3 regions of the Enterobacter asburiae genome follow, and region 1 is predicted to be linked to each of the others. Evidence: predicted binding sites of a transcription regulator. Region 1 holds the regulator's gene; each other region holds the start of a gene.
What was found. Region 1 encodes PhoB, which activates phosphate uptake and scavenging genes when phosphate is short. Its sites were predicted from a motif close to CTGTCATAAAACTGNCNNAT; they were not measured.
Positions count from the first base shown of each region.

Region 2: phnC (phosphonate ABC transporter ATP-binding protein) is a predicted target of PhoB. The motif match lies at 2,355-2,374, and genes of this name have one in related genera.
Region 3: kdgR (DNA-binding transcriptional regulator KdgR) is a predicted target of PhoB. The motif match lies at 1,545-1,564, and genes of this name have one in related genera.

Region 1 covers NZ_CP011863.1:63,825-69,210, forward strand. Annotated here, with positions in the region: gene sbcC (exonuclease subunit SbcC) at 1-2,406, opposite strand, end outside; gene sbcD (exonuclease subunit SbcD) at 2,403-3,608, opposite strand; gene phoB (phosphate response regulator transcription factor PhoB) at 3,796-4,485, shown strand; gene phoR (phosphate regulon sensor histidine kinase PhoR) at 4,507-5,386, shown strand, end outside.
Region 2 covers NZ_CP011863.1:3,157,552-3,162,937, forward strand. Annotated here, with positions in the region: gene crfC (clamp-binding protein CrfC) at 1-876, opposite strand, end outside; gene ACJ69_RS15265 (zinc ribbon domain-containing protein YjdM) at 1,472-1,807, shown strand; gene yjdN (VOC family metalloprotein YjdN) at 1,888-2,325, shown strand; gene phnC (phosphonate ABC transporter ATP-binding protein) at 2,462-3,250, shown strand; gene phnD (phosphonate ABC transporter substrate-binding protein) at 3,275-4,291, shown strand; gene phnE (phosphonate ABC transporter, permease protein PhnE) at 4,342-5,121, shown strand; gene phnF (phosphonate metabolism transcriptional regulator PhnF) at 5,142-5,386, shown strand, end outside.
Region 3 covers NZ_CP011863.1:1,828,949-1,834,334, reverse strand. Annotated here, with positions in the region: gene htpX (protease HtpX) at 1-52, shown strand, start outside; gene ACJ69_RS08970 (MFS transporter) at 103-1,476, opposite strand; gene kdgR (DNA-binding transcriptional regulator KdgR) at 1,656-2,447, shown strand; gene ACJ69_RS08960 (YobH family protein) at 2,516-2,755, opposite strand; gene mgrB (PhoP/PhoQ regulator MgrB) at 2,917-3,060, shown strand; gene ACJ69_RS08950 (YebO family protein) at 3,135-3,425, shown strand; gene ACJ69_RS08945 (MBL fold metallo-hydrolase) at 3,449-4,438, shown strand; partial or broken gene ACJ69_RS08940 (DUF2627 domain-containing protein) at 4,964-5,108, shown strand; gene cspE (transcription antiterminator/RNA stability regulator CspE) at 5,122-5,331, shown strand.

The DNA.
Region 1 (5,386 bases):
GTTAGCCTGGCCGGAAAGGGCCGCGGCCTGCTGTATCTGGCTTTCCAGCGACTGTTTCAGCTGTTCGAGGCGACGTATAGCGTCGTCATCCAGCAGAGCGGCAAGGAAGGCGTCCCGATCGGCAAAACAGCTCGCTGAGAGCGCCGCGGTGAACTGCGTCTGCGACTGAAGCAGGCGCTCTTGCTCTAGCTTTTCCTGCTGCTGCTGCGCGGTGAGCTGGCTCTGTAGCGACACGCATTCGTCGTGCACATCGCGCCAGCCGTCAGGAATGGCCGGTTCGGCCTCTTCGCCGTTCGTTTCCGGAAGCGTGTCGAGCAGCGGCTTCAATGCGTTTATGCGTTCCAGAAGCACGCCGTGATGCGTTTGTTTCTCCTGCCACTGCGCGAATTCCGCTTCGCGGGCGTGCAGCCAGGCTGCTTCATTGCCGTCTTCAGGTACGTTAAGCGATAGCGAAAGCAGGGTGCTTTCCAGCGCCTGACGCGCGGCCGTCAGCTGCTGCTGATGCTGTCGCTCCTGCACTTCCTGATCGTTTAGCTGGGTTTGCAGGGTCAGACGCTGGCTGAGCTGATAGAGCTGGCGCTCGTACTGTTCCTGCTCGTTCATCCATGGTGTGATATCTTCCTGAATATTCAACGCGATGTTCAGGGAAGTGCAGGCTTCCATCCACTCTTTAGTGAGCGCCTGCTCTTCCTGAGAGAGCACCTGCGCGTCGTCACTCTCGCGCTGGATCTGCTGCGTCAGGGCATTAACCTGTCCCAGCACCAGCAGACCTTCCTCTTTAAGCGCGGCGACCTCTTTTTCCAGAGCATCACGGCGGCGCTGGTTATCCGTCAGCTCAAGAGACTGGTATTGCTCAACGGCGGGATGCTCGCTGGAGCCGCACAGCGGACAGGGTTTGCCTGCCTCAAGCCGGGAACGATAGCTTTCCAGGTCTTTAATCGTCGCTTCGCGTTCGCACAGGGCCTTCAGGTCCAGATAGTGCTGGTGTTTCTCTTTGTACTGCTGGCGGCGCAGCGTCAGCGTTTCATTGAGTTTATATTGATCGGCCTGGGCCTTCTGCACGCTTTCACCGCTCTGGCGCAGTCGCTTTTGCAGCGGCTGATAGCGGGCATGCAGCGACGTTAGCCGCTGGCGCAGCGTGCGTGACCGGGACTGCTGCTCCATGGCCGCGCTGACCTCATTCGCCGTCAGCGTCAGCGCATTTTCCGGCATCTCGGCCAGCCTGTTGCGTAATTCACTCATCTTCGCAGCAAGCGAGGCTAACTGCGTTTTATCGCGGTTAAGCTGTGAGAACTGAGCACGCCAGCCGGCAATCTCCTGCCCCAGCAGGCGATAGCGCTCGTGCTCCGCCAGCCACTGCGCCAGCGCCGTCAGTTCGGTCTGAAGCTGCTGATGATTCCGCTGGGCGGTATGACGGATCCGCGCGCGCAGCGCGGTTTTGGCTTGTAAGCGAGTATTTACTTCGATAATTCGCTGCTGGGTTTGCGTCAGGCGAGCGGTTTGCTCCTGCTGATGCTCCCAAAGCGGTCGAAGCTGGGCGGCAGGCAGAGCAAGCTGGAGCTTTGCCAGCTCTGGCGCAGCGTTCGTCAGCGCCTGCTGCGCCTGCTGCTGCATCGCGGTGACGCGCTGTTGCTCAAGCACGAGCTCATCATGGCGCGTAAGCCACTGAAAATCTTTCTGCTGGCTTTGCTGCTGAACCAGCAGAGTTTTCTCTTCGTCAGTAAGTGCCTGCAAACTTTGCTGCAACTGCTGCTGTTGCTCTTCGCTCAACAGCACGACGCCCGCCGCCTGCGCCTCGCATTTTTCAAGCACGCTGCGGGCGGCTTTGTGTTTCTCAAACACCATGGCGGAAATCTGGCCGTAGATCTCTGTGCCGGTCAGCTCCTCCAGCAGCTCGGCGCGATCGCTCGGCTTGGCATTGAGGAAGGCGGCAAACTGCCCCTGTGAGAGCAGCATGGAGCGGGTAAAGCGGCCATAGTCCAGCCCGGTGAGCGCGGCGGTTTGCTCCAGTTTATCCGTCACTTTATCGGCCAGGATTTTGCCATCTTCACAGCGCGCCAGCTCCACGCGCGGCGCCTGCAGGTTCCCGTCCGGCTGGTTGCGCGCCCGGTTCTGGCTCCAGAAGGCGCGATAGGCGGTGCCTTTTACCTCGAACTCCACTTCCGCCAGGCACTCGGCGGTGTCGCGCGTCATCAGGTCGTTTTGCGCCTGAGAAACCTTCTGCAGTCGCGGCGTTTCGTGATAAAGCGCCAGACAGATGGCGTCGAGCAGGGTGGTTTTGCCTGCCCCGGTCGCACCGGTGATGGCAAACAGACCGTTGCTGGCAAACGGCTCCGCGGTAAAGTCAATTTTCCACTCGCCCTTGAGGGAGTTGAGGTTTTTCAGGCGCAGGCTCAAAATTTTCATGCGTTTTCTTCCTCATCATTGAGCGCATGCAGGGTATGGCTGAACAGTTCGCTGAGTCTTGCACGCTTCGCGTCGTCAATTTCCTCCTGCGAGAGCCTGCGTTCAAACACTTCTTCAACCCGAAGCTCACTGAGCGTTTCGCGTTGCGCGCTTAACAGAATTTTCTCGCGCTGCTCGCGGCTGCGGCGTACCAGTAAGACTTCGACGGGCAAATCTTCCGTCAGCGCCTGAATTTTACGCTGCATATCGTGCAGGTAGTCATCGGTGGTGATTTCGATATCCAGCCAGACGGGCGGGTTAAGCGTCGCGCCGCGCCACTGCTCAAGCTGGGCGGTAATGGTGTCGAGATCGCCCTTCAGCACCGCCAGCGGCTGGGTGACAGGCACCGCCAGCGTCTCGACGGCGTGAAGTTTCCCTTCGGAGAAGCTCACCAGATGGACGGACTTGGCCTTGCCCGTTTCGTCAAAGCTGAGCGAAATTGGCGAACCGCAGTAGCGGATGTGCTCGCTGCCGCCGACGATCTGCGCCCGGTGAATGTGTCCGAGCGCAATGTAGTCGGCTGGCGGGAAGTTTTGCGCCGGAAAGGCGTCCAGCGTGCCGATATAGATCTCACGTACGGCGTCACTTTTACTGGCCCCGACGGTGGTGAGATGGCCGGTCGCAATCACTGGAATCGGCTGGTCGCCGCGCAGGGCGCAGGCATCGGCGTGCTGCTGGTGATAATAGTCGGTGATGGCCTGTAATAAATGCTGCTGCTTTTCCGCACCCGACAGCCCCGCCTGGCTTTGCACGATGTCGCGCGGGCGCAAAAACGGAATGGGGCACAGCACCGCCCCCGGCGTGCCGTCGCGTTTTTTCAGGATCTGCGGGGCGTGCCCGGCGCTGGCGACGACGGTGGTATTGAGAAATGCCAGGATGTCGCGGGATTCATTGAGCGTCGCGACGGAATCATGGTTACCGGCGACAATCACCAGATGACAGCCGGTTTGCTGCAAATTCACCACGAAGCGGTTGTACAGTTCACGCGCATAGCTGGGGGGCGAGCCGGTATCAAAGATGTCACCCGCCACAATAATCGCGTCCACCTCGTGCGTCCGGGCCGTTTCCAGCAGCCAGTTCAGGAACGCTTCATGTTCAGCCGCACGGCTTTTGCTGTAAAAATTTTGACCCAGATGCCAGTCCGAGGTGTGAAGTATGCGCATAGCTGATCCGTGGCAAAAAAGAGAAAGCAGGATTATAAACGTTCAGAGACGGGAAAATAACCGCTGTAATAAAACAACAGTTTGCCCGTTATCGTGGTACTGTTTTTCATAAATCTGTCATAAATCTGACGCATAATGGCGCCGAATTACAAACTTGTAACTTAAATAAGATAAGACAGGGCAAAGTATGGCGAGACGTATTCTGGTCGTAGAAGATGAAGCTCCAATTCGTGAAATGGTGTGCTTCGTGCTCGAGCAAAACGGCTTCCAGCCGGTTGAAGCGGAAGATTATGACAGCGCAGTGAACCAGTTGAATGAACCCTGGCCCGATCTGATTCTGCTGGACTGGATGTTGCCCGGCGGCTCCGGACTGCAGTTTATCAAACACCTGAAGCGTGAGGCGCTGACCCGCGACATCCCGGTTGTGATGCTCACGGCGCGCGGAGAAGAAGAGGATCGCGTTCGCGGTCTGGAGACCGGCGCGGACGATTACATTACTAAACCGTTTTCCCCAAAAGAGCTGGTTGCCCGCATTAAAGCCGTGATGCGCCGTATTTCGCCGATGGCGGTGGAAGAGGTGATTGAGATGCAGGGGCTGAGCCTTGACCCCACCTCACACCGCGTGATGACCGGTGAAAATCCTCTCGACATGGGGCCTACCGAATTTAAACTCCTGCACTTCTTTATGACCCACCCGGAACGCGTGTACAGCCGCGAGCAGTTGCTGAATAACGTCTGGGGAACTAACGTGTATGTCGAAGACCGGACGGTTGACGTACATATTCGCCGCCTGCGAAAAGCACTGGAACTGAGCGGCCACGATCGCATGGTGCAGACGGTCCGCGGCACGGGTTATCGTTTTTCTACCCGTTTCTGAACAATGACAGGAGTGTGACGCGTGCTGGAACGTCTGTCATGGAAAAGGCTCGTCTTTGAACTGATCTTATGCTGTATTCCGGCCTTCCTTCTGGGGGCCTTTCTTGGACACCTGCCGTGGTTTCTGCTGGCGTCGGTCACCGGGCTGCTGATCTGGCATTTCTGGAACCTGCTGCGCCTCTCGTGGTGGCTGTGGGTTGACCGAAGTATGACGCCGCCGCCGGGAAGCGGCAGCTGGGAGCCGCTGCTGTACGGTCTGCATCAGATGCAGATGCGTAATAAAAAGCGTCGCCGCGAGCTGGGAAGCCTGATTAAGCGTTTTCGCAGCGGTGCAGAGTCGCTGCCGGATGCCGTTATTCTGACAACCGAAGAAGGGACAATCTTCTGGTGTAACGGCCTTGCGCAACAGCTGCTGGGCCTGCGCTGGCCCGACGACAATGGCCAGAATATCCTCAACCTTCTGCGCTATCCCGAGTTCACGCTGTATCTGAAAAAGCGTGATTTTACCCGCCCGCATAATCTGAAGCTCAATAATGGTCGCCATCTGGAAATCCGCGTGATGCCCTACAGCGATAAGCAGTGGCTGATGGTGGCGCGCGATGTTACCCAGATGCACCAGCTGGAAGGGGCGCGTCGCAACTTCTTCGCCAACGTCAGTCACGAACTACGTACCCCGCTGACCGTGCTTCAGGGCTACCTGGAGATGATGCAGGAGCAAACGCTTGAAGGCGCGCCGCGTGAAAAAGCGCTGCACACCATGCGCGAGCAAACGCACCGGATGGAAGGGCTGGTCAAGCAGCTGCTGACGCTCTCGAAGATTGAAGCGGCGCCGACGCTCGCGCTAAATGACACCATTGATGTCCCGATGATGCTGCGGGTCGTTGAGCGTGAAGCGCAGACGT
Region 2 (5,386 bases), 1.6 Mb from region 1:
GGAAATGGCCTGGCGGACTTCTTCATCAGAGATGGATTTAAGCTGGGTATAATCCATCACGGCCAGCACCGCCGACGCGCGGGACAACTGCTCGCTGAGCATTTTTTGCAGATGCGGCTGTCCGGCCTCATTCGGCCCGGGCGTATCGAGCAGCGTCAGCTGTCCGAGGTGAGCATCCAGACCCGCAAGATGCACAAACTCCACTTCAATCACCGGAATATGTTCGATGGCGGCATATTCAGAGAAGGGAAACTCCACGCCTAGCGCCTGGGAAAGCCTCACCAGGTCGTTGAGGCTTTTCAGACAATGAAATATCGGCTGCGCGCCCAGGTGATGCTTCTCAAAAGCCTCTCCTTTTTCAATGCGCTCCAGCAGCGTATTCATGTCTTTATCAATTTCCAGATGCTGAGCGAGCTTTCCGCGATCGTAATCGCATAGCTTTTTCTGGAGCAGTTGGATCAATTCATCAATAGGTGAGGCATGTGAGAAATGCAGCACCGGCTCCTTCTGGCCCGGCGTGTGGCGAATCAGGGTAGGGAGCGCCGTCATCGGACGATTGCGGTTCGGCAACACTTCGGTCCCCACAATCGCATTAATGGTGGTCGATTTTCCCGCTTTCATGGTGCCCACAATAGCCAGGACCATTTCCAGCCGGGTTATTTTTCGTAATTCATTATTCAGCATCGCCTGCTGCGCTTCGACACCGCGCGCGCTAAAATGCAAAGGTAAAACGTTGTTCTTTTCACCCGTAATAGCAGCCGCGGTGCTCTCCAGCATCGCAGTCGGCATTGATTTCAACGTATCAAGGTTTTGCAGGGCGAGCTGTAACAAACGCTCAGCTTCCTGGCTTAATTCAAAAATGGTCTGTGTGTGCATGATAAAAGCCTTTCCTTAACGCAAATTTATTACTTTTATTAAGCCACTGGTATTAATTATGTTGTTCAGGCTTATATGATCACGTGTGGAAAACATGTTCGCCGAAATATAACTGATTGATGATAATCAGAAATAATTCGCTATCCTTGCATGGCGTGTATAGCTCCCCTTCTGGCCTGACGGCCAAAGGAAAAAAGCGTAGCCCAATTTTAAGAAACTTCAGGATATATCATCATTATTTACCCACCTAAAAAGAGAGGTAATAGGCCCCTGCCAAAAGATATGGATGGCAGCGAAGTCAGGAGATAAATAACAACGTGTCGCTTCACCTTATCCGAAATGAAGGAGCGTAGCAATTTGCTGCAATAAAATATTCGATATATTTAGCGTCATTTCTTCCCACCGTGTTAATGAGGTAAGCATCGCTTAACTGACTGACACGAAGTGTCACTCCCGATACGCTTTTTGCATTTTTTTAATTCACAATGCCACCGACAAACGTGTGGATTTGCGCTATACTTGCCGCCTTTTTCGGCACGCTGCCGTCATTTAGCTGGCACTTTCCAGCGCGTTTACACTTTTTGAGGATACCGATATGTCACTCCCACACTGCCCAAAATGCAATTCTGAATACACCTATGAAGATAATGGCATGTTCATCTGCCCGGAATGCGCTCACGAATGGAATGATGCCGAACCATCACACGATGCTGATGCACTTGTCGTCAAAGATGCGAACGGCAATCTGCTGGCGGACGGCGACAGCGTAACCGTGATTAAAGACCTGAAAGTGAAAGGCAGTTCTTCCATGCTGAAGATTGGCACCAAAGTGAAGAATATCCGTCTGGTTGAAGGCGATCATAATATCGACTGCAAAATTGACGGCTTCGGTCCGATGAAGCTGAAATCAGAGTTCGTGAAAAAGAACTGATTTACCCGCCCGGTGGCGCTTCGCTTACCGGGCTTTCGGGAACTACACTTAACGAGCTTTTCTTACGTGAGGTAAAGATTATGCCGTTAAGTCCCTACATCTCGTTCGCCGGCAACTGTGCAGAAGCTACTTCTTTCTACCAGCAAGCCGTCGGCGCAGAACTCCTCTATAAAATCACCTTCGGCGAAATGCCAAAAAGCGATAACAGCGATGAAGGCTGTCCGTCCGGTATGCAATTTCCGGATTCGGCTATCGCTCACTCCAACGTTCGCATTGCGGGCAGCGATATCATGATGAGCGACGGAATGCCGCCGGGCAGCAACGCGCAGTACGCGGGTTTCACGCTGGTACTCGATACCCAGGACGTTAATGAAGGCAAACGCTGGTTTGACAACCTCGCCGCGGGCGGGAATATCGACATGGCCTGGCAGGAAACCTTCTGGGCACACGGTTTCGGTAAAGTCACCGATAAATACGGCGTGCCGTGGATGATTAACGTCGTTAAGCAGCAGCACTAATTTTCTGGCGGAGAGCCGTCTGCCTCCGCCTGTCATTAAACTCCCCTCAACTCTTCAAACTCCCGCAACCCAGACTTAACCCAAATGTCACATTGATGCGCCAGCATGAGGCCACATTTATCGTGAGGCCCAGCACATGCAAACCGTCATCCGCGTCGAGAAACTGAGCAAGACCTTCAATCACAATAAGGCTCTGCATGCCGTTGATCTGACCGTCCAGCAGGGCGAAATGGTGGCGCTGCTGGGGCCATCCGGTTCCGGTAAATCCACCCTTCTGCGTCATTTAAGCGGTCTTATCACCTGCGATAAAACGCCGGAAAGCCACGTCGAGCTGCTGGGCAATACCGTGCAGCGCGCGGGGCGTCTCGCCAGCGATATCCGCAAGAGCCGCGCCCAGACGGGCTACATCTTCCAGCAGTTCAACCTGGTGAACCGCCTGACGGTGCTGGAGAACGTGCTGATTGGCGCGCTCGGCAGTACCCCGTTCTGGCGCACCTGTCTGCGCTGGTTCTCCCCTTCGCAGAAGCAGGAAGCCTTACAGGCGCTGACCCGCGTCGGCATGGCGCATTTCGCCCACCAGCGCGTCTCCACCCTGTCCGGTGGACAACAGCAGCGCGTGGCGATTGCCCGCGCCCTGATGCAAAAAGCGCAAATCATTCTCGCTGACGAACCCATTGCCTCGCTGGACCCGGAGTCCGCCCGCATCGTGATGGAAACCCTGCGCGACATTAACCAGAACGACGGCATCACCGTGGTGGTCACGCTGCATCAGGTGGATTACGCCCTGCGCTACTGCGAACGCATTGTCGCCCTGCGTCAAGGACACGTGTTCTTTGATGGCGCGAGCCATCAGTTTGATAACGAACGTTTTGACCATCTCTACCGCAGCATTAACCGCGTCGAAGAGAACGCGCAGGCTGCTTAATTAAACCCGATCCGAGGAAAGTACATGAGCTACAAAGCCGTTGCCGCGCTGGCCTTTACCAGCATGTTCAGCCTCAGCACCCTGTTAAGCCCGGCGTATGCACAAGAGCAGGAAAAAGCGCTGAACTTCGGCATTATTTCGACGGAATCACAGCAGAACCTGAAGCCTCAGTGGGAACCGTTCCTGAAAGATATGGAAACCAAGCTGGGAATCAAAGTGAACGCCTTCTTCGCCCCGGACTACGCGGGCATCATCCAGGGGATGCGCTTTAATAAAGTGGACATCGCCTGGTACGGCAACCTCTCCGCCATGGAAGCGGTGGACCGCGCGAACGGCCAGGTGTTTGCCCAGACCGTCGCGGCAGATGGCTCCCCGGGCTACTGGAGCGTGCTGATCGTGAACAAAGACAGCCCGATCAACAACCTCAACGACATGCTCGCCAAACGCAAAGAGCTGACCTTCGGCAACGGCGACCCGAACTCGACCTCCGGCTACCTTGTCCCTGGCTACTACGTCTTCGCCAAAAACAACGCCTCCGCCAGCGACTTCAAACGCACGGTGAACGCCAGCCACGAAACCAACGCCCTGGCCGTGGCCAACAAGCAGGTGGACGTTGCTACCAACAACACCGAGAACCTCGACAAGCTCAAGACCTCCGCGCCGGACAAGCTGAAAGAGATCAAGGTTATCTGGAAATCGCCGCTGATCCCGGGCGACCCGATCGTCTGGCGTAAAAATCTCTCCGAGAGCACCAAGGACAAGGTGTACGACTTCTTTATGACCTATGGCAAAACGCCGGAAGAGAAAGCGGTCCTGGCGCGTCTGGGCTGGGCACCGTTCCGCCCGTCAAGCGACCTGCAGCTGGTCCCGATTCGTCAGCTGGCGCTGTTTAAAGAGATGCAGGGCGTGAAGGACAACAAAGGGCTGAAGGACGAGGAGAAGACCAGCAAAGTGGCCACCATTCAGGCCCAGCTGGAAGACCTCGATCGCCTGACCGCCGCGCTCGGTGCAATGACGAGCGTGAATAAAGCGGTGCAGTAACTCAAGTTCCCTCTCCCACAGGGAGAGGGAGAACAGCTTAAGGAGCCAACATGCAAACCATCACCCTCCCACCGCCAAAGCGCAGCTGGTTCTCGCTCATAAGCTGGGCCATCCTGCTGGCGGTGCTGGTTATCTCCTGGAAGGGCGCGGAAATGGATCCGCTGCTGCTCTTCAAAGACGCGGGCAACATGGCGACTTTCGCCGCCGACTTCTTCCCGCCGGACTTCAGCCAGTGGCAGGACTATCTCAGCGAAATGGCGGTCACCCTGCAAATTGCCGTCTGGGGCACCGCCCTTGCCGTCGTTCTCTCCATTCCGTTTGGCCTGATGAGCGCCGAAAACATCGTGCCGTGGTGGGTGTATCAGCCGATGCGTCGCCTGATGGACGCCTGTCGCGCCATCAACGAGATGGTCTTTGCGATGCTGTTCGTGGTCGCCGTTGGCCTGGGTCCATTCGCGGGCGTGATGGCGCTGTTCATCCACACCACCGGCGTGCTCTCCAAGCTGCTTTCTGAAGCGGTCGAAGCCATCGAGCCCGGCCCGGTGGAAGGCATCCGCGCAACGGGCGCCAACAAAATAGAAGAAATCCTTTATGGCGTCCTGCCGCAGGTTATGCCGCTCCTGATCTCCTATTCCCTGTACCGCTTTGAGTCCAACGTCCGCTCCGCGACGGTGGTCGGCATGGTGGGCGCAGGCGGGATTGGCGTCACCCTGTGGGAAGCGATTCGCGGTTTCCAGTTCCAGCAAACCTGCGCCCTGATGGTGCTCATCATCGTCACCGTCAGCCTGCTGGATTTCCTCTCTCAACGTTTGCGTAAGCACTTCATCTGAGAAGCGAGGCTTTGTTTTCTATGCACTTATCCAGACATCCGACCAGTTACCCTACCCGCTGGCAAGAGATTGCGGCAAAGCTCGAAGTGGAGCTGCGCACGCACTACCGCTGCGGGGACTACCTGCCCGCCGAGCAGCAGCTTGCCGACCGCTATGAGGTGAACCGCCACACCCTGCGTCGCGCCATTGACCAGCTGGTCGAGCGCGGCTGGGTCCAGCGCCGTCAGGGCGTGGGCGTGCTGGTGCTGATGCGCCCGTTCGACTA
Region 3 (5,386 bases), 1.8 Mb from region 1:
GCCGCTGGATAAACGTATCGAAGCGCTGCGCAGTGGGGAATACCTGAAGTAACGCTAAGAACCCTAATAAGCCGGGCAGGAGAACTCTCCGCCCGGCTTTTTTTATGCCTGAACCCTGGGCTGGGTCACACGCAGGCCGCTGACGACCGCCGCGAGCGAGGCAAGGGCACCTGCGGTGAGAAGCGCAACATGGTTGCCGTTTTGCCCGGCGAGGTTAAACATCAGGGCGACCAGCGCCGCGCCGCTGCTTTGCCCCAGAAGGCGAGCGGTTCCCAGCATGCCGCTGGCACCTCCGCTGCGATGGCGCGGCGCGGAGGTGATGATGGTGTGATTGTTAGGGGACTGGAACAGGCCAAACCCTGCGCCGCACAGGATCATGCGCCAGATGATGTCCAGATCGGTTGGCGAGGACGGTAGCAGTGCCAGCGCGAAAAGGCCTGTCGCCATCACCGCAAGCCCCAATGCTCCCAGGAAACCGGCATGGACGCGTTCAATTAAGTAACCTGCCAGCGGCGCCATCACCATGGTCGCCAGCGGCCAGGGGGTTAACAGCAGGCCGGTCTCCACTTCTGAACGGCCGACCACGCTCTGCAGAAAGAAGGGCAGAGAAACCAGAGCCAGCATTTGGGCGCAGAACGAGCAGACAGACGTGCAAATGGAGAGGGAAAAGAGGGGAATACGCAGCAGATCGACCGGCAGTAAAGGCACAGGGAGAGTGAGCTGGCGGCGAACAAAGAAGAAGCCGATCGCCAGCAGGGCGATGAGCTCCGCGGCGGTAAGCATCAGAGACTGTCCCTGCGCAAAGCCGCTCAGCGCCGTAATCAGCAGGCCAAAGGTCAGGGCATTCATCACCGCACTCGCCACATCGAATCGCGGCATGGTGCTTTTAGGGCCGTTAGCGGGAAGAAAGCGCAGGGCAAAGAATATAGCGACAATGCCCAGCGGCACGTTAATAGCAAACAGCCATTGCCATGACGCAACGGAAAGGATCGCCGCCGCAATAGTTGGCCCGGCGGCGGAAGAGACGGCGACAATAAACGAGTTTATCCCCATGCCGCGCCCCAGATGACGCTGCGGATAAATTAAGCGGATCAACGCCGTGTTTACGCTCATGAGCGCCGCGCCGCCAAAACCCTGCGCGATGCGGGCAAGCGTCAGGGTATGCAGTGAATCTGAAAGGGCGCATAGCAAGGACGTGAAGGTGAAAACCACCAGACCGCACTGATACACCCGACGGTAACCGAACATATCGCCCAGGAAAGAGAACGAGAGCAGGGAAACCACAATCGCAATCTGATAGGCGTTAACGATCCATATCGAACTGGCGGGAGAGGCATGCAGGTCGCTGGCGATGGTTGGCAGGGCAACGTTCGCAATTGCGCCGTCAAGGACGGCCATTGAGATACCGATAATGATGGTCGCTATAGCGCCATACCGCTGGGGTAAAGGCAGGCCATCGGAAAGGGTCTTTTCCATTAGGATTAAAAAAGCTCAGCGTGAAATTATTCTCAGGGTAACTATTTTAGCATTGTTACAGCTGCGATATGTCGCAGATTTGTAACGAAGTAAACGTGGATTGATTGCAGGTGACATGACGGGAACTTATAATAAAAACCGGTTCTGATTTTTATAAAACACTCTCTATGAGGTGGTAAATGGCTATTGCGGATTTGGATAAACAGCCAGATTCTGTTTCTTCCGTGCTGAAGGTGTTTGGCATCTTACAGGCGCTGGGGGAAGAGCGTGAAATAGGTATTACAGAGTTGTCGCAGCGCGTGATGATGTCTAAAAGCACCGTATATCGCTTTTTGCAAACCATGAAGTCGCTGGGCTACGTTGCCCAGGAAGGCGAATCTGAAAAATACTCTCTGACGCTGAAGTTGTTTGAGCTGGGCGCCCGTGCGCTACAAAATGTTGACCTGATCCGCAGCGCCGATATTCAGATGCGTGAAATCTCTCGCCTGACCAAAGAGACCATCCATCTCGGTGCGCTGGATGAAGACAGCATTGTTTACATCCATAAAATCGACTCCATGTACAATCTGCGCATGTACTCGCGCATTGGTCGTCGCAACCCGCTCTACAGCACCGCGATTGGTAAGGTTCTGCTGGCGTGGCGCGATCGTGAAGAAGTGAAGCAGATCCTTGAAGGCGTGGAATACAAGCAAAGTACTTCACGAACCATTACCAGCACTGACGCGCTGTTAACGGTGCTCGATTGCGTACGCGAGCAGGGGTATGGCGAAGATAACGAAGAGCAGGAAGAAGGGCTGCGCTGCATCGGCGTTCCGGTGTTTGACCGCTTTGGCGTAGTAATCGCGGGCTTAAGTATCTCCTTCCCAACCTTACGCTTCTCCGAAGAGCGCCTGCATGAGTATGTGGCTATTCTGCACACTGCCGCACGTAAGATTTCTGAACAAATGGGTTATCACGACTACCCGTTTTAATCTCTGCTCGCATAAAAAAACGCCGCATCTGTTGCGGCGTTTTTTATATCAGTCATGTCACCGGCTGATTAGCCATTATCAATCACGACGGATGTCTTTCGCAGGACCGGACAGTTGGTCAAGCCAACGATCCCGCTGTCAGTATGCAAATATTGCGCAGTGCTCACGCCCTGTGCTGTTAAATATTTAAATTGAATCCCTAACCCGGCTGCGTTTTCGGTGCTTCCCACAAGCACGCCATAACCCGTAAGCAGAAGGCCAATCCAGACGATGGCCAGCGCAATAATTGTTCGAATGATTAAGCGCATCATTAACCTCTTTTGTCGTTGTTATCATAAAGCTAGCCTAAACGGTTTACACGATGAAACAAGTGCAGGATTCTGAAAAAAGTGCGATGGCGGTACAGTTAGTCCTTGTTTAAGATAAGCGTGATAACCTCGTTACATCAGGTTTTTAGACGGAGTGTGGAGTGAAAAAAATACGCTGGGTAATTCTGATTATCGTGCTGATAGCGTGCGTGGTGTTATGGACGCAGACGATCAATGTGATGTGCGATCAGGATGTACAGTTTTTTAGCGGCGTTTGCGCAATCAATAAGTTTATTCCGTGGTAATACGCATTTTTTCTCAAGGTGATTTCCTTCCTTCGCGCCAGTGGTAAAATAGACGTTTTTATTGAGGTGGTGAAATGGGTGAGTTACTGAATTCAGGGCTGCTGAATATGGCATCCCTGATGATTTCTTTGGTTGTTCTGCTTGTGGGCCTGGTCATTTGGTTTTTCGTGAACCGCGCCAGTTCCCGTACTAACGAGCAGATTGAACTGCTGGAAGCGCTGCTCGATCAGCAAAAACGTCAGAATGCGCTGCTACGCCGTCTGTGTGAGGCTAACGAACCGGAAGAGAAAGACGCGCCGAAAGACGCGGTCGCTGAAGATAGCAAAGACGAAGACGACTTTATCCGCCTGGTGGCTGAGCGTTAATCTTTTTATGCTGGGAGGTGGCTGTGGTCTGGAAAAATCCCTGGTATGACCCCTCCCTGAAACATCACACCCCGAACGGTTTTCGTAATACCGATCCTGTCGGACATCAACCCGGCGATCTTGACCGCTGGCGTAAAGCGCGTAAAGAGGCCGGTTTACCGAAGCCACCCGCGCTGGGCTATGAAGACTTTATCCAACAGTGGTGGCAACCGGTTGAGCTTACGCAACCTCATGAAGATGGGGTATGGTGGCTGGGACACGCGAGCGTAATGCTGCAGCTGGACGGCAATATCATCCTTACCGATCCGGTTTTTTCACGGCGCGCTTCTCCACTCCCTTTCCTGGGACCACAGCGCAAAACGCCTCCCGCGCTGTCAGTCAGTCAACTCAATCAGCTTGATGCGGTCGTCATCTCCCATAATCATTACGATCATCTTGATGATGCGACCATTCGCCGTATTCTCAAACGCTTCCCCGAGGTCAGTTTTTTTGTTCCGCTGGGCCTGGCCGACTGGTTTCGCCGCCGTGGGGCAAAACGCGTGGTTGAGCTCGACTGGTGGCAGAGCTTTACCTGGCAGGGGATGACGCTGACCGCCGTACCGGCACAGCACTGGAGTATGCGCACGCCATGGAACCGCAATCGCTCATTATGGTGCGGCTGGGTTATGGAAGGTCGACATCATCGTTTCTGGTTCAGCGGAGATACGGGGTATTCGCCTGAACTGCTGTTGATACCTGAACGCGTTGGCCATATCGATGCTGCCGCGTTACCAATAGGTGCCTATGCCCCACGATGGTTCATGGCTGTCCATCATATGGATCCGCAATCTGCGGTGGCATTGTGGCAGCAGCTGGGTTGTCCTCTGGCGTTTCCCATTCACTGGGGCGTGTTTGAACTGGCAGATGAAGCCCTCGATGAACCTGTGCGGGAGTTAACTGACGCGCTAGATAATTTAGCACCGGTTAATCATTCTTTCAGGATACTGAAAGTTGGTGAATATTTATCCTTATAAACGAAGCGATAACGTAGTGCATATATTCTGTATGTAAACGCGTGCAGGAATGTTTTATTTTTATCGAAACGTTTTGCTTGCCTTCTTTTGATGCAGAGTCATAAAAATTTCATTATTTTGGTGCATAACACTGTTTATTAGCTGGTGCATTTTAATACAGTTCGGCGCGGGTTATTAACAGTGTTTTTTCTCTGAAACAATTTGGTCGCGTTACAATGATTTAAGCATAAGTTTTCACAAATTGTTCTAACTCAATCAGGACGTAAGATTTCTTTTCCCGGTTGCTGGACGCTTCGTAATGATTGAGCTATGTTAAAAAAGTCTTAGATTACAGCGCTTGTGAAAGCAACGCTGGGTCTTTGTTACGCAGCAGAGCTGTCTGTGAGTGATGCGCATAATTGTGCAAAACCTGACAGGCACTGTTCGAATTTGTGCGGCGGATCGAGACATGTTTAAAAATGGCTTGCCATATTAAACATAGTGTGTGATAACACGTTTTGGGTCAAACGAGGTACAGTTCTGTTTATGTGTGGCATTTTCAGTAAAGAAGTCCTGAGTAAACACGTTGTCGTTGAATACCGCTTCTCTGCCGAACCTTATATTAGTGCCTCATGCAGTAATGTCTCAGTTTTATCTCAGTTAATGCCTGCGGGCTAAGAAAACACTCTAAGGAATTTTGCAAAATGGCAAAGATTAAAGGTCAAGTTAAGTGGTTCAACGAGTCTAAAGGTTTTGGTTTCATTACTCCTGCTGACGGCAGCAAAGACGTGTTCGTACACTTCTCTGCAATCCAGGGTAACGGCTTCAAAACTCTGGCTGAAGGCCAGAACGTTGAGTTCGAAATTCAGGATGGCCAGAAAGGCCCAGCTGCAGTTAACGTAACTGCTATCTGATCGAACCGCTGCTGACTGAAGCGCTTAGCACTTCAATCTCAGACATAAAGCCTCG